DNA from 3 places in the Marinomonas algicola genome. Region 3 is predicted to be linked to each of the others. Evidence: predicted binding sites of a transcription regulator. Region 3 holds the regulator's gene; each other region holds the start of a gene.
What was found. Region 3 encodes FNR, which switches genes on or off when oxygen is low (the NO sensors DNR and NnrR bind a similar motif). Its sites were predicted from a motif close to TTGATNTANATCAA; they were not measured.

Region 1: the regulator FNR is predicted to act here: its motif matches at 2,032-2,045, upstream of clpB (ATP-dependent chaperone ClpB).
Region 2: the regulator FNR is predicted to act here: its motif matches at 2,183-2,196, upstream of ccoM (cytochrome c oxidase subunit CcoM).

Annotation. Positions count from the first base shown of each region.
Region 1 covers NZ_CP061941.1:3,038,929-3,044,751, reverse strand. The annotation lists gene rluD (23S rRNA pseudouridine(1911/1915/1917) synthase RluD) at 120-1,103, shown strand; gene pgeF (peptidoglycan editing factor PgeF) at 1,233-2,000, shown strand; gene clpB (ATP-dependent chaperone ClpB) at 2,137-4,716, shown strand; gene IEZ33_RS13900 (TIGR04219 family outer membrane beta-barrel protein) at 4,821-5,522, opposite strand; tRNA gene IEZ33_RS13895 (tRNA-Gln) at 5,677-5,751, opposite strand; tRNA gene IEZ33_RS13890 (tRNA-Met) at 5,767-5,823, opposite strand, start outside.
Region 2 covers NZ_CP061941.1:3,922,824-3,928,646, reverse strand. The annotation lists gene IEZ33_RS17910 (hypothetical protein) at 1-78, opposite strand, end outside; gene dinB (DNA polymerase IV) at 290-1,348, shown strand; gene IEZ33_RS17900 (alpha/beta hydrolase) at 1,425-2,099, shown strand; gene ccoM (cytochrome c oxidase subunit CcoM) at 2,251-2,361, shown strand; gene IEZ33_RS17895 (DUF2489 domain-containing protein) at 2,494-2,952, shown strand; gene IEZ33_RS17890 (hypothetical protein) at 2,958-3,323, shown strand; gene IEZ33_RS17885 (mechanosensitive ion channel family protein) at 3,356-4,177, shown strand; gene IEZ33_RS17880 (helix-turn-helix domain-containing protein) at 4,295-5,176, opposite strand; gene IEZ33_RS17875 (protocatechuate 3,4-dioxygenase) at 5,323-5,724, shown strand; gene IEZ33_RS17870 (class III extradiol dioxygenase family protein) at 5,717-5,823, shown strand, end outside.
Region 3 covers NZ_CP061941.1:1,898,723-1,904,545, reverse strand. The annotation lists gene IEZ33_RS08670 (sulfite exporter TauE/SafE family protein) at 1-317, shown strand, start outside; gene hemN (oxygen-independent coproporphyrinogen III oxidase) at 473-1,831, shown strand; gene fnr (fumarate/nitrate reduction transcriptional regulator Fnr) at 1,859-2,617, shown strand; gene IEZ33_RS08655 (adenine phosphoribosyltransferase) at 2,641-3,183, shown strand; gene IEZ33_RS08650 (YfaZ family outer membrane protein) at 3,262-3,828, opposite strand; gene ttcA (tRNA 2-thiocytidine(32) synthetase TtcA) at 3,838-4,674, opposite strand; gene IEZ33_RS08640 (hypothetical protein) at 4,778-4,933, opposite strand; gene IEZ33_RS08635 (SprT family zinc-dependent metalloprotease) at 5,024-5,518, opposite strand; gene IEZ33_RS08630 (RecQ family ATP-dependent DNA helicase) at 5,542-5,823, opposite strand, start outside.

The DNA.
Region 1 (5,823 bases), 1.1 Mb from region 3:
TATCTGTGGCTCTAAGTGTGAACACTGTGTTCAATAATAACAGAGCTGAGTTTTTATTATCACTTGATGATGTGTGAATTTTATGTAATTTCCACTCATCAACAATTTAAGTACATTGTATGGCAGAGCGTATTGTAAAAGAAGCCCAAGTTCCCGTGGATTTTAGTGGCCAGAGACTGGATCAAGTCTCTACTGAACTATTTGAAGATTTTTCAAGGTCTCGTATTCAGTCTTGGATAAAAGAAGGTACCATTTTAGTAGATGGTAAAAAAGTAAAAGCAAAAGAGAAAGTGTTTGGGGGAGAGATTATTTCGTTAAGTGTTCTTGTAGAAAATCAAGAAGAGCATTTACCAGAGGACATCCCGTTAAATATTGTTTATGAAGATGATGATATTTTAGTGATTAATAAGCCGGCAGGACTTGTTGTGCATCCAGCGTCTGGGCACAGAGATGGTACCTTGCTTAATGCGGTTTTGCATCATGCTCCTGAAGTGGGCCATGTGCCGCGAGCAGGTATCGTCCATCGACTGGACAAAGAAACGACAGGTTTGATGGTAATCGCTAAAACATTGGCGGCTCAAACAGATCTCGTTTCTCAACTGCAAGATCGTAGTATGGGTCGTGAGTACGAAGCCATTACTATTGGCGTGATGACAGGCGGGGGTGTCGTGGACGAACCTATTGGGCGTCACCCTAATAATCGCCAAAAAATGGCCGTTGAGCCAATACACGGGAAAGAGGCGATTACTCATTACCGTTTGGTGAAGCGTTTCAAAAACCACACCCACATTCGATTAAAGCTTGAGACTGGCCGTACACACCAAATTCGCGTGCATATGGCATTTGCGAAATTCCCTCTCGTGGGTGATCCGCAGTATGCAGGTCGTTTAAAAATGCCAAAAGCCTGTTCTCCTGAGCTCCAAGAGGGTATTCGTTTGTTTAGACGTCAAGCCCTGCATGCTAAAAAATTAGAGTTAACCCATCCAATTAGTGGTGACTTTATGGAGTGGGAAGTGGATCTTCCAGAAGATATGCAGCATCTAATTGAATTGCTAAAACAAGATATGGAAGATTCTGGAAGTGACGATTCTGAGTATTATTAATAAAGATTAGCTTTTAAAAGAAAGCGATTTTACTGTTTTTCTTTGTTATAAGTATCAAGTAAGAAAGCGGCCCTATGGCTGCTTTCTTGTTTATATGCAAGCTTATATTTTGTGATATTGAGGTGTGTTTTGAAAGTTGAGAATTCTCATGAAGCGTTAGATTTGATTCAACCTGATTGGCCGGCACCTAAAAACGTTCGAGCGTTCGTTTCTACCCGTAAAGGTGGTGTGAGTGAGGGTGAATACATGGGCTTAAATTTAGGCGCTCATGTGAATGATAACCCAGATCATGTTGCTTACAATCGCTTGTTGCTTCAAAGGCGAACGACGATGCCAAACACTCTAGTGTGGTTGAATCAGGTGCATGGTACCCGTACGCTTGAACTGCCTTTTGACTCGGCCTGTTCTGAAGGCCTTCATGATCAAGCGGATGCATCAACGACAAAAGAAGCGAATCAGGTGTGCGCGATTCTTACCGCGGATTGTTTACCCGTGTTTTTAACGAATTCAAGCGGTACTCAAGTCTCTGCTTTGCACGCTGGTTGGCGTGGATTATGTGATGGTGTAATCGAGCAGGCGGTAAACCATTTTGATGAAACAGAAAATCTAATGGCATGGTTGGGACCGGCAATTGGGCCGCAATCTTTTGAGATTGGTGAAGAGGTTAAAGAGGCATTTGTTGATCATTCGCCTGAGGCCGCTTTGGCTTTTACGCCTAAAGCCGGGGGAAAGTGGCTTGGCGATTTGTATTTGTTGGCTCGTCAAAGGCTTAGCTTGGCAGGGGTAAATCAAATTTATGGCGGCGACCGTTGTACCTTTATTGAGAAAGAATGCTTCTACTCCTATAGAAGGGACGGTGTGACGGGTCGAATGGCCAGTGTGATTTGGTTTGAATAATAATTTTCTACCAGTAAATCAGGGTGCTTTCTTGATGAGTGTCATTATTTTGACACTCGAGTGTTGAAATTTGTACTTTGGGACGTATTAACTAGGTAAATACAGTAAGAATTTTCCTATACAAAGGAGTTTATTAATGAGAATTGATCGATTAACAAGTAAGTTGCAGCTCGCTCTTTCTGATGCTCAATCTGTTGCCTTAGGGCATGACCATTCCTACATAGAGCCTGTACATTTATTGATTGCCTTGATAGATCAACAAGGAGGCAGTACTCGTCCTATTCTTCAGCAATCTGGCATTCAAGTTGTAAAGTTAAGAGAATCACTGAACGATGTGTTAGGCCAACTTGCCAAAGTGAATGATCATGATGGCAATGTTCAAATGTCGCCTGAGATGGTGCGGTTATTAAATCTTGGTGATAAAGAAGCGCAAAAACGAAAAGATCAGTTTATTTCATCCGAATTGATTTTGATGGCCATGTTTGATGGCAAAGATGATCTTGCAAAAACATTAAAAGCAACTGGCGTTACCAAAAACGATATCGCGGCTGTAATTGATCAGGTGCGTGGTGGCGAAGGGGTAAATGATGCGAATGCAGAAGAAAATCGCCAAGCGCTTGATAAATATACCGTTGATTTAACCGCAAGAGCCGCCTCTGGTAAGCTAGATCCCGTCATTGGTCGTGATGATGAAATACGTCGTACTATCCAAGTTCTCCAACGTCGTCGTAAAAATAACCCCGTACTCATTGGTGAGCCGGGCGTGGGTAAAACGGCCATTGCCGAAGGATTGGCTCAGCGTATTATCAATGGTGAAGTTCCTGAAGGCCTAAAAAATAAACGAGTGCTTTCTTTAGATATGGGAACTCTGATTGCGGGGGCTAAGTATCGTGGTGAATTTGAGGAGCGTTTAAAAGCCGTGCTCAATGAACTCTCTAAGCAAGAGGGGCAAGTTATCCTGTTTATTGATGAAATTCATACTATGGTGGGTGCTGGAAAATCCGAAGGTTCTATGGATGCCGGTAATATGCTTAAACCTGCTCTTGCACGTGGTGAACTGCATTGTGTAGGGGCGACGACATTAAATGAATACCGTCAGTTTATTGAAAAGGATGCGGCTCTGGAGCGTCGTTTTCAAAAGGTTCTGGTGGAAGAACCCTCGGTTGCTGACACGGTTGCTATTCTACGTGGCTTAAAAGAGCGTTATGAGGTGCACCATGGTGTGGACATTACTGACTCGGCTATTATTGCTGCGGCTAAACTGTCTCAACGTTATATTACAGATAGGCAGTTACCTGATAAAGCCATTGACTTAATTGATGAAGCGGGCAGTCGCATACGAATGGAAATGGATTCAAAGCCAGAGGATATGGACCGATTAGAGCGCCGCCTAATTCAGTTAAAGATAGAGCAGGAAGCTTTGAAAAAAGAAAAGGATAAGGCCTCTAAAACCCGTCTAAAAGAGCTGGATTCCGAAGTTGAGTCACTAGAAAAACAATATTCTGATTTAGATGAAATTTGGAATGCTGAAAAAGCCTTAGTCCAAGGTGGGCAAAAGCTAAAAGAGGATCTTGAATCCGTTAGGCATGAGATGGAAGAAGCGCGTCGTGAGGGAAATTTAGCGAAGATGTCTGAGCTTCAGTATGGTGTTATTCCAATGTTGGAAGCCGAAATTGAAAAAGCCAGTCAAGCGGAAGAATTGGGTCAAACTCAATTGCTTCGAAACAGAGTAAGCGAGGAAGAGATCGCCACTGTTGTATCAAGATGGACAGGCATTCCTGTTGATAAGATGTTGGAGGGTGAGCGTGATAAGTTGCTTCGAATGGAAGAGGCGTTACATGAGTCGGTTATCGGTCAGGAAGAAGCCGTTGGGGCGGTTGCTAATGCCGTTAGACGCTCCAGGTCTGGTTTGGCCGATCCAAATAGGCCTAATGGTTCATTTTTGTTCTTAGGGCCTACTGGGGTTGGTAAGACTGAGTTGTGTAAGTCTCTGGCTACTTTTTTGTTTGACTCTGAAGCGGCTATGGTGCGCTTGGATATGTCGGAATTTATGGAGAAGCATTCTGTTTCCCGTTTAATTGGCTCTCCTCCTGGGTATGTGGGTTACGAAGAAGGCGGCTATTTGACTGAGGCCGTTCGTCGTCGTCCCTATTCAGTACTGTTACTTGATGAGATAGAAAAAGCGCATCCAGATGTCTTTAATATTCTATTGCAAGTATTGGATGATGGTCGATTAACAGACGGGCAGGGGCGAACGGTCGACTTCCGTAATACAGTGATTGTAATGACGTCAAACCTTGGTTCTGATGTGATTCAGGAGTATCGAGATGATAGCCAATATGATGAGATTAAAGAAAAAGTAATGGACGTGGTTGGAATGCATTTTCGCCCTGAGTTTATCAACAGAATTGATGAGGCCGTTGTTTTCCATCCATTGATGTTATCTCAAATACAAGGTATTGCGCGTATTCAATTGCTTCACTTGAATCAACGTTTGGCTGAGATGGGGATGAGCATGACAATGAGTGAGAGTGCCATGACTCGTTTGTCTGAGGTGGGTTACGATCCAATTTACGGCGCTCGACCGCTGAAAAGAGCCATACAGAGATGGATAGAAAATCCATTAGCTAACGAGTTGCTTGCCGGAAGATTTGTGAGCGGGGATGTGATTGTGGCGGATACGAAAGAAGATGAGATTTGTTTTACAAAAAAATAAACTGAGACGTTAATATAGTAAAAAACCGTGGCCTTTGTTTGGTTGATATTTTAAACAAAAGCCGCGGTTTTTTTATGTGCGTTATACAGGGCGTTGGGTGGGGTTTAGAAATCGATAAAAGCGCCTATAAATACACCTGAGCTTTCACTGTAAACATCTTTATTGTCAACATCCACTAAATCGATATCCATAGAGCGATAGCCGCCTTCAATGCCAACTAAGAACGGTGTTTCATATTTTACTTTGATTGTTGTGTCAGTAATGCTTGAGTCGCCATACGCCATGGTTTTTAATTCACCGCCAACGGAAACGCTGGTTCCAGGTATCTTTGCGTAGGCCGATATGTATCCCATAGGAATAATTTCTGACAAATCACTCTTCTCAGAGTTAAGTTCAATTGATCCGTCAAAGTCTCTTAGCGTTAAGCCTGCGTCAAGATCTAGCCAAAGCAACCCATCTAAAAATTCGTAATAAAAGGTGTAGTCGGTATGTGATAAATCAAGCTTTGCTTGGCCTGATAATACTTGTCCGTCAAAAATCACATTTGAGGTGACGGTTCCCTCAGACTCTAGACTTGTGCCCTGAAGACGAATATTCGGAATCAGTGGCAGTGGGTGTTCAAAAGCAATACCGTAATAGCGACTGCTATCAGCGTCCATATCGGTCGTGTTGCTTGGGGTATTGTGATCCGAAAACTTAACTGTTGCATCGGGTGAAAATGCACCAATTTCAGCGGTTAAACCTAAAACATCAGCGTGGGCCGTGCTAGCAAGAACTAAAGAAGAAAGGAGTAGAGCAGCTCTCATAATAAGATTATCCATGTTATTGAAGATTTAGATTAGTATAAACTTTTGAACTTGTATTTGACTAATAAAGATTGCATCTTATTGCAAATAGAGAGGTATCAGAATGAAAGGAGTTAAAATAAGAAATGGGTGTTGTTCAAAGAGGGTATTAAATTGGCTGGGGTAGCAGGATTCGAACCTACGCATGACAGGATCAAAACCTGTTGCCTTACCGCTTGGCGATACCCCAAATAACCAAATTGTATGGTGGCTATGACTAGATTCGAACTAGTGACCCCATCATTATGAGTGATGTGCTCTA
Region 2 (5,823 bases), 2.0 Mb from region 3:
CGTTTTATGATATGAATAACTGCATCCAGAAAGAGTGCTTACTAATACGGTTAGTATTAAAGGTATCTTATAACGCATTTTATAAGTTTCCTATGTGATTACCTTAGATAATAAGTTTACGGCGTTTGAACACATATCTTAAAGGATAATTTAAATCTTGGGTATTTAGCGACAAGATTAAGCGTTGAGTAATTAAATGGACGACGAAAAATTCAGTTTAACTGTTTTTATATACAGTATTTATGGTACTTTAGTGCTTGTTTTACCGTTTCTATATATCCAAGAGAATATGTCCCAAAGGAAAATAATTCACATAGATGCTGATTGCTTTTATGCTGCAGTAGAAATGCGAGATAACCCTGAGTTACGTGATATTCCATTAGCAATTGGCGGATCGGCGACGTCAAGAGGGGTGATTGCTACAGCGAATTATATTGCACGTGAGTATGGTGTACGCTCGGCTATGTCTTCGGCTCATGCCGTTCGTCTGTGTCCTCACATCGTTATTATTCCTGGAAATAGGCAAAAGTATCGAGAGGTATCCCAACAAATGCATCGTATTTTTGGCGAATACACTCGTCTTATTGAGCCCTTATCGCTTGACGAAGCCTATCTTGATGTAACGGATGTGACGTTATGTCGAGGAAGTGCCACTTTAATGGCGCAAGAGATACGTCAAAAAATTATGGATACAACGGGCATTACTGTCTCTGCGGGCATTGCCGCGAATAAGTTTTTGGCGAAAGTCGCCAGCGATTGGAATAAACCGAATGGACAGTTTGTCGTCCCACCATCGGAGCAGGATGCGTTTGTAAAAAATATTCCTATTAAGCGCATTTGGGGGATTGGGAAAGTTGGTCAAGAAAAGCTTCATAAGTTAGGTGTCAAAACCTGCGGCGATCTGCAGCAAATAGAGTTAGCCAGTCTAATTCAACTATTCGGTCGCTTTGCTTACCGCCTTTCACAACTGGCTTTTGGTGTGGATGACAGAGACGTCCAAATGAATCGCGTGCGAAAAAGCTTTTCTGTCGAACATACTTATGAAAAGGATTTAGATTCCGTTGATGCCTGTTTAAAGCAAGTTCCAAAATTGATCGAAGCATTAACTCATCGAATGGCGGATAAAAAATTCACTCATCCTCCGAGTAAGTTTTATGTGAAAGTGAAGTTTGATAATTTCCAACAAACAACGGTTGAGAAAGCCTATCAAAAAGGTCAGGAGTACGCATTTTTTATTATGTTAATAAAAGAAGCGATTTCTCGTCAAAATAGACCAGTACGATTACTTGGATTGGGTTATCGGTTAAAATCCAACGATTCAATGCAGTTGCGACTTCCATTCGAGTGAAAGTACGTGCCGCTTTTGCTGTTTTGATTGGCCGTTATGTGTAAGTTACCGACTATCTTAAAAGAGGAACAAATAAATGCAGGAATTAGAGTGTGTTGTCGTCGAAACATCTTCATCAATAGACAGTGCTGTTATCTGGTTACATGGTCTTGGTTCTGATGGGTATGATTTTCAACCTATTGTGAAAAGCTTGTCTCTGCCAGAGGCATTAGGCGTACGCTTTATCTTTCCACATGCTCCGATTCGCCCTGTCACGATAAACGGTGGTATGGAAATGAGAGCTTGGTATGACATTTTAGAAATGACGATTGAGCGAAAGGTGGACAGTAAAAATATTGCTGAATCCTGTGCTCACGTTCAAGCCATCATTGATGCGCAAATCGCTTCAGGTATGGCAAGTGAGCGGATTGTGCTTGCGGGTTTTTCACAAGGAGGTGTCATTGCTTATAAATTGGGTCTAACGACCCAGTCAAAATTAGCTGGAATTATGGCGCTGTCTACTTATTTGGTAGAAGCCGAAGCATTAACACATGCGACTGAAAACGTTAATGGTAGCACTTCAATTTTAATTCACCATGGATCTGAAGACCCAGTGGTTCCTCTACAATTAGGTACAACGGCTCGAGAAACGCTGTTGAATAAATCTTATAATGTGGCCTTTAAATCATACAATATGCCTCACTCTGTCTGTCCTGAGCAGATTGGTGATATTTCTAACTGGCTGCAACGTGTTTTGTTAAAACCTCTTTAAAGGCCTAGAAATGATACTGAGGAAGGCGTTTATTGATACACGTCAGTAAACGCCTCCCTGATCCTCCTCTAGACTGATAAATATTGACTTATATCAAGGTAAGAACTGAAGGAAAGGCTACATTTAACGCATAACAAATGAGGTGATGATTATGTTTTTAGATGATGTTGTTCTTGCTGGTGTACTGACTGTCGGTTTGATGTTGGCTTTTTTAGGTGGGTTTGTTTATATCGCTTATAAAGCGATGAAGAGTAAACCTTAGTCTTGAATTTGCTCGTTTATCTCCATATAGATGTGTCTTTCTGGAATGCGATGGATTTACTGTAATGGGCTGTCTGCATAGTGTTAGAATTTAGGCTAATATATTAATTAGTTTAATTTGCAGGTTCGCTTTATGTCTTTGAGTGTTTTCTTTTTAGCATTAACTACAGGAATTCTCGTGATTGCAGGGTTGGCCCTGCTTATTCTTCGTCTATTAAAAAAGGATCAAGAGCGAAAGCTGGCCTTAGCTGAGGCTGAGCAAAGAGTCCTAGAGGGACGCTCTGAGCGTATTGACAGTATTCGTGTACTATTGAAAGTAGTTGGTACCGAGGAGCTTGGTTGGATTGAAGCCGCCATACGGGTGAAAGTGCTATTGGATCAATTGAGTTTTGATCTATCAACAAATGAAGATATTGGTGTTTTCTACAAGGTGTATGCTGAAACAGAGCATATACCTACTCACGATAGTTGGAATGAACTTCCTTCCTCGGCAAAGAAAAAATTTCGCGTACAAATGGAACAATGTGAAGCTCAGTATTTGGACGCTCTACAGCGAGGAAAACAGGCCTTACTCGATTACCCATTGGTTTAATACCAATGAACTTTCTTATTTCCATAGCGGCCTGCTTTTTGGTTTTGGTGGCCTTATTGTTATTTTATTTGAAATACAAACAACAGGTTCCTTATTACCGCGTGAATAAAACGTATTGTTTACGCCTTCTCGAACATGCCATATCGGGCGATCTTCCCGTTGCCGATTGGCATTTTTTTATTGGTGTAACCATCACTCATTCGGCTGAATTAGATACGTTAAGACAACAATGTGAAGACATAGATGAACAATATGTAACAGGAAGTCGCTTGGTTAATTCTCAAGCTTGTGTATTATTCTCATCAGAAGGGAAAAAGGCGCTGGCATCTTTATTGGATGAATGGCAATTTAAAGTGGATTTTGATATATAACGTTGATGTTATTTAATGGCTGGGAATAAAATATGAATGATATGTTGGATCAAGGGGCCAGTTGGGCTCCGTGGATTATGGAAATGATATTGAACCTTGCAATTGCAATTGCAATTTTTATCGTAGGTAAAATGTTAGCGTCTAAAGTCGCTAAATTTGTCGAAAATAGAATGTTAAAGTCCAATGTGGATAAAGCGGTAGCGGGATTTGCATCAAGCATTTTATATGCTTTGATGTTTGCAGGTATTGCTTTGATGGCATTGGGTCAGCTGGGTGTTGAAACAACCTCCTTTATTGCCATTCTTGGTGCGGCTGGTTTGGCTGTCGGTCTTGCTTTACAAGGCTCATTGTCTAACTTTGCTTCTGGTGTATTGATTATTCTATTCCGTCCATTTAAAGCGGGTGACTTTATTGATGCTGCTGGACAAGCTGGGACAGTGGATCGTATAGAATTGTTTTCTACTTACATGAAAACGCCTGATAACCGCGTTATTATTATTCCTAACTCTGCGATTGCGAATGGTGCGATTGTAAACTTCTCTAAAGAGAAGACGCGTCGTATCGATCTTGTTATTGGTATTAGCTACGATGCAGATATCAAATTAGCCAAAAATATCATGCAAGAAATTGTGGATGCGGATGAACGTATTCTAAAAGACCCGGCTTGTGGTATTGCGGTTTCTGAACTGGCGGATAGTTCGGTAAACTTTAACCTTCGTCCTTGGGTTAATGCGGCAGATTATTGGGCTGTTAGAGCGGATATCTTAGAAAAAATCAAATACACTTTTGATGAGCAAGGCGTTGGTATTCCTTACCCTCAAATGGATGTACATATTCAAAAAGAAGCAGAATGATTGGCTTTTTTTAACTCAATATCAGATTAACTGATACGAGTAGAGATAAGAAATACCTCGATGATAAAATGCATCGGGGTATTTTTTTTGCCTTTGAAAACAATAGAGAAAAATCCATTACTGATGATTGACAGCGTTTATTCTAAATTGTTTTGGGGATTCTTTGGTGAGGCGTTTGAAAAATCGAGTAAAATAAGCTGGGTCATGAAAACCAAGAGTGTAGGCGATCTCGCTAATGCTGAGAATGGTGTACATTAAATAACGTTTCGCTTCCAATAGCACTCGGTCATGGATGAGCTGTAAGGCACTTTTCTGAACAAATTGTTGGCAGAGGTTATTTAAATAAGGCGCCGTGATGCCTAGAGTCTTTGCATAGTCTTCTACTTTTTTGTGCTTCACAAAGTCTTTATTAATTAGGTCGTTATAGTGATGTAGGTAGTCACTTTTTTTGCTGTTAATGTGATTCGAATGAGTGTGTTGAGATGAGTTTCTTTCTAACCAAATACCGAGTAATTGCACTAAGGAACCTAATGATTCAGAGCGTCCGCTCATAATGGATTCGCTGTATTCCAGATGAATTAATGAAAAAATAGAATCCAACGCCGGTTGGTTTTTTTTGATTGGAATAATGCGTGTTGATTTAATTGTGGTTTGTTCTTTCTTGAGTAAACGCTCAACTCGTTCAAGTAAAGGGTTTGCTATGGACAATACGTATCCTTCCACCTCTTTAGACCAAAGGAAATCATGTACACACATTTCAGAAATAACAATGACTGATGGCGCTGTGATGGCGATGCTTTTGCCATCGATATTCGCTTCGCCTTCCCCTTTTCGGACATAAAATAGTTGGCTTAAACCATGATGTCTGTGAGGGCGAATTTTGAAATGATGGGCTCTACTTTTGGTGATGAGCAATTCACTATGAAGTAAGTCCGGTGTGACTTGTTGCTCTTGTTCACCGTAGAACTGTACGGTTGGAATAGGAAAATTATTTGTCATCAGGGTAATTTATCCATCTATATTCGAAAAGTACAATTTAATGATGGTTTTGTCCCTTAATTATGCCTCTATATTCGATAAAAATACATAAACTATATATTGCAAGGTAACTTGCTCCCATTAATAACAACTAAAGGGTAATCAACATGGCTTGGCAAAAACATGATTATGACGATATCCCAGGCACGTACGTGTTTGACGGTCAACGCGCCAACTCGGCATTTAATCTAAATAAAATGGCGTTTTCTTTAAACGATGCGGCCAATCGTGACGAGTTCGCGGCTGATATGGATGCGTATTGTCGTCGATTTAATGTGACTGACGAACAACGTAAAGCGGTTGTGGAAGGCAATTTCTTAGAAATGTTGAGATTGGGCGGAAATATCTATTATCTAGCAAAATTAGCCACCTTCCACGGGCTTAATATGCAAGATGCTGGCGCGTCTTTTCATAACATTACCACGGAAGAGTTTAAGCAAATTTTGCTAGATAACGCCGAAGGTTTTAAAGACGAATTAGAAAAGCGTGGAGGTTACTGGAATGGCTAAAGTTATTGGTGGAGTTACCACTTCTCATATTCCTGCTGTTGGCAATGCCATGGCAAATAAATTAGAAAACGACCCTTATTGGAAGCGTTTTTTTGATGG
Region 3 (5,823 bases):
GGACAATACCACTCGGCCATAATCACGCTGGCATGGATCACGCCAAAATGGATCATTCTCAAATGAACCACGATGACATGTCTGAGATGGATCACGCCAAAATGGATCATTCTCAAATGAACCACGATGACACGTCTGAGATGGATCACGCCAAAATGGATCATTCTCAAATGAACCACGATGACATGTCTGAGATGGATCACGCCAAAATGGATCATTCTCAAATGAACCACGATGACATGTCTGAGATGGATCACGCCAAAATGGATCACTCCAAAATGGATCACGCCAAAATGGATCATTCTCAGGCAGATTAGCCCTGACTGACTGTGAGCAACAAGACTTTAAACAGGCTTATGACGATAAAGGATCATAAGCCGTTGGCTACTTGTCGATTATCATTGATATAGGTCAGGTAAAACTTATCTCTCTACCGTTAAAATACTATTAATATTTTTAATAGGAAAATGACATGCTTTGGAACACAGAGTTAATTGAGAAATATAACTTATCTGGACCTCGATATACGTCTTACCCTACAGCACCACAATTCAGCACTGAAATCAGTAAAATAACACTTATAGAGAAAATGCTCACACCATCAGCTAAGCCATTAAGTCTGTATTTTCACATTCCTTTTTGCGCCCATCTTTGCTATTACTGTGCCTGCAATAAGGTTGTGACAAAACAATACGATAAAGGCCGCGAATACATTGAATTATTAGAAGAGGAACTTCGCCTCAGGTCATTAATGGTTCAAAACGACAGGCCTGTTACACAACTGCATTTTGGTGGAGGCACTCCTACCTTCTTATCATGCGACTCTATTAAAACTCTTTTTAACAGTATTCATCAATACTTTAATTTATTAGATGATGACTCTGGTGATTACAGCATAGAAGTAGACCCTAGAGAGATTGACCTAGAAAAACTCACGTGTTTACGTGAATTGGGCTTTAATCGGTTAAGTTTAGGTATTCAAGATTTTGATGAAAGAGTGCAAAAAGCCATTCATCGATCTCAGTCCGTAAACTTGGTATCAGATCTATTGCAACAAGCCAGAAGTCTTGGTTTTCGCTCAATCAATTTCGACCTAATATATGGCCTACCGTTTCAATCCGTTGAGTCATTTGAAAGAACGCTCGATATAGTCATCGAAATGAGTCCAGATCGATTATCTATTTTTAATTACGCCCATTTACCCGAGAGGTTCCCTTCTCAAAGGCGTATTTTAGACACATCTCTGCCTAATACAACGACAAAACTGGCCATGTTAAAACGCATTTCCGAAAGGCTGTCCGAGGCAGGCTATATTCACATCGGAATGGATCACTTTGCAAAAGAAAGCGACTCACTTACTATCGCTCAGCAGAACAAGCAATTGAAACGTAATTTCCAGGGGTACACAACTCATGACGAGACCGATCTCATTGCGTTTGGCACGTCAGCCATAAGCCATTTTAATAATACCTACACTCAAAATTTTGTAGATTTACCTTCCTATCAGAAAACGATTGAAAGCGGCCAACTTCCAATAGTCAAAGGCTACATATCTTCAAAAGACGATTTAATAAGACAATTTGTTATCATGTCATTAATTTGTCATTTTGAACTTCATTTTGCAGAGTTTAACGCCAAATTCGACATGGCCTTTCAAAGCTATTTCACTAAAGAGTTGGCAGAGCTACACACACTTGAAAAAGATGGTATTGTTACACTTGGTCAAAATAAAATTGAAGTCACTAATGCAGGTCGCATACTTATTCGCTGTGTCTGCATGATTTTCGATCAATATTTAAATAACGGCATTCGTTATTCGAAAGTAATTTAATAGAACAACTCGTTCAGGGAGTTTTTTATGTCATCGTTACAATCTACTCGTTTTAATAGCAAATTGACCTCTCAATGCCAAAACTGCAGTCTTAGCGCTTTATGCTTACCGATTTCATTAGCCGATGAAGACGTAAACCGTCTAGATCAGATTATTGAAAGAAAAAAGCCACTTAAAAAAGGCGATGTATTGTTTCAACAAGGTGAAGCGTTTAGTTCTGTTTATGCGGTCAGAACCGGTACACTGAAAACATTTAATATCACTAATAGTGGTGAAGAGCAAATAACAGGTTTTTATTGCCCTAGCGAGCTTGTAGGCCTTAGCGGCATAGACAGTAATACTTACCCAGTATCCGCAAAAGCACTTGAGACAACCAGTGTGTGTGAAATCCCTTTCTCCCACTTAGAGTCGCTTTCCAGTCAGATTCCCTCTTTAAAACATCAGATTTTTAAAGTAATGAGCCGTAAAATTTGTGACGATCAGCAAATGATGGTGTTACTTGGGAAAAAGAATGCGGATGAGAAAGTAGCCTCTTTACTCATGAATTTAAGTGATCGTTTTAAGCGACGGGGCTATTCGGCTACCTCATTTAGATTAGCCATGTCTCGCGGAGAAATTGGAAATTATTTGGGCTTGGCTGTGGAAACGGTGAGTCGTGTTATGACTCGTTTTCAAAAAAACGGCATGATTCATGTAGATGGTAAGGAAATTGCCATTATCAATTTACCCGAAATGCAAAAACTCGTCGGCATCGCCGAAGACTGTGCTAAAATCGAGGTCATTTAACACAAACTAAGGCGATAAATTGTATGCTTTATGATGATTTTTACATTAAATCACTAATCAAAACCATTGAAGACTGGCCAAAAGAAGGCATTAGTTTTAGAGATATCACTCCTATTTTTAGCGACCCTAAAGGCATGAGGATGGTCGTAGATGCTTATGTGCACAGATACATAGCATCCGATATCACTCACATTGCTTGTATTGATGCTCGCGGCTTTCTCATTGCCGCCGTGCTTGCTTATGAATTACAGAAGCCACTGATTTTAATTCGTAAGAAAGGCAAATTACCAGGGAAAACCATTTCTCAAAGCTATGCCCTGGAATACGGTGAGGCCGAACTTGAGATTCAAGAAGGCGCGGTTGAAGAAGGCAACAACATTTTACTTTTTGATGACTTGATTGCTACAGGTGGAACTCTGTTTGCTGCTATATCGCTTTTAACGTCACAAGGCGCAAATATACATGAGGTGGCCGCGATTATTGATTTGCCTGATCTACAAGGTAGCCAAAAAATCCGTGACGCCGATATCCCTGTTTTTAGTTTATGCGCTTTTGACGGCGAGTAAACCTTTTCTCGATTGCACTAAAAAAGGTGTCTTAAAGACACCTTTTTTACAACACTTCATTTTAACGAATGCTTGGATTTAAAAATCCAAAGACACGCCTAAACCAAAGCTATCATTCATTTTATGATTTGAAGAAAAGCCGCTGTAATCCACACTCGTTAATCCATAGCGAATGAACACTTTGGCATTTCTTAAAGTACGGTACTCACCACGCACTTCAGCTTGGTAAAGCTTGTCAATATTATCAAAAGATAAGATCTGCGGTGCGTAATAAAAGGAACCATATAAACTAAAGCGATTCGCTTTTGGTAAGGTGTAACGATAAAATCCACCAAGACCAACAGCAATACCTGAGTCATTACCACTCAAGTCTGCATCCACAGCCAGAAGACGCGCACCAAGTCCAATTTGGACAGGGTAGTCTTTGCTGATATCCTTATCTTCTATATGAGCACCAATGTAACCATAAGAACCATCTTTCGTATCATGCATCCCGCCAAGATCTAAAAAATAACTGTCTTTACTGATACTTAAATCTGCTTTGATGGATTGATCAGAGAGACTGCCTTCAAATGTAGCGGCAGATACGCCAACGGAAAGACATAGACCTGTAACGATTGAAAATGACCATTTTTTAAACATCATAAATAAGTCCTATAAAGAAATTATGTTAAGACGATCAAAATCGTCTTCTTTTGTTTCCAAATCTTTAAAATTAAACAAAGAAGTGTCCGCTAAATGAGATGGAACAACATTTTGCATACTTGTGAAAAGAGTATCTGTTCTACCAGGATATTCAAGATCCCATTTTTGCAACATATCTTTGATAACTTGTCTCTGTAAGTTTTCTTGTGACCCACACAAATTACAAGGAATAATTGGATACTCCTTAATTGTAGAGAATTTTTCGATATCTTTCTCTTTGCAATAGGCTAAAGGACGGATCACCATATGCTTACCATCGTCACTCAACAATTTTGGAGGCATTCCCTTGAGCTTACCCCCAAAGAACATATTCAAAAATAACGTTTCTAAAATATCATCTCTGTGATGTCCCAACGCAATTTTTGTAGCACCAATTTGATCTGCAAAACCATACAATGAGCCGCGCCTCAATCGAGAGCACAAACCACACGTTGTTTTGCCTTCAGGAACTAACTCTTTAACAATACTGTATGTGTCGCGCTCCAATATATGGAAATCAACACCTTCTGATTGCAAATAATTAGGCAACACATCTTCAGGGAAACCGGGTTGCTTTTGATCAAGGTTAACAGCAACTAGGCTGAAGTTGATTGGCGCACTTGCTTGAAGATTACGCAATATTTCAAGCATTGTGTAAGAATCTTTGCCGCCAGATAAACAAACCATGATCTTATCGCCTTCTTCAATCATATTGAAGTCAGCAATTGCTTGACCTGTTAGTCTTCTCAGTTTTTTCTGGAGCTTATTAAATTCGATTTTTTCTTTAGGTTTCGTTGAAAATTCCATCACAAACACGCAATAATTTAGACGATAGGCATTCTACAGCATGCCCTATTCACTCGCATTAAAAAATGCAGATTGATGCGAAAAAGACATGTAAATATGCGCTTTATGCTGATGCTTTAGAATCCGAAATGGAATCCAAAATAACCACAGCCGCCATAACACCCAAAAGGGCAGGAACCATCATGGGTGCCACCTCAATAACAACAGCTGTTACTGCGCCTAGACCAAATCCCATAAACAATTTCAGTAAGTTCTTCATTCCAGTTCCCTAACAATAGATTAAAAAAGCGGACGAATAATAGCTTCAAACGTGATGTAGATCAAAATATTAAAGCAGAAATACTTAATATTAACGGCTTTTTAGCGGTTCTCTACATTTTCTACAAAGATAGACCGTGCCTTTTGTTATTTTATTGTGCCGTCTTATCGTAAGCTGATGTTGTTGGCAACGACAATAATAGTCAAAAAGCTTAGCTGGTTTAGGCGTATCAAAGTTATGAGTTCTCCTAGGAATGCACGCCATTGCGTTTATCATCACTCTTTGCCATTCAGCACCATGGGGACTGATTTTTGCGCCATACAAAGAGTAAGCAACAAGGTGAGCCAACTCATGCGGCACGACTTCGTTTAAAAATGCGTCAGGATCCTGTTGGTACATAAAATAGTTTAGTCGTATTTCGTTTTTACTAAGGTGAGCTGTACCAGCCGCCTTCCCTCTTTGTTTGAAATTAAACGTAGGGAAATCAAAACGTTTTTCAAAATACTCTTCTGCTAACTGTAAGTATTTAGAGAGGGAATTCTTTACCCTATTAAGGTCGTCAGCCGTGATTGCATTACTCTGCATTTTTCTTGTTAATTCCTTAGTCACTAAACGGAAATCTCTTTGCCGTGTAAGATATCAAACAAACCTTCAATTGCATGCCCTTCGAGTGTTGCCATAGGTATTCCAGTCAAACGACTGATCGCCGCTAGTGTCTTAGGTGCGTCTTCGGAGATTTTCCGTAGTTGACTAACACTAAAAATTGAAGCGCAACTCGTGTCGCGATACCACCTCATGATTTCCATCCAGTTAAGCGCCTCTGGTTGGATTTTTGTGTCTTTCATTGAGGGTAAATGAAAGTCTTTATGCAATACAATATCCACTTCTCC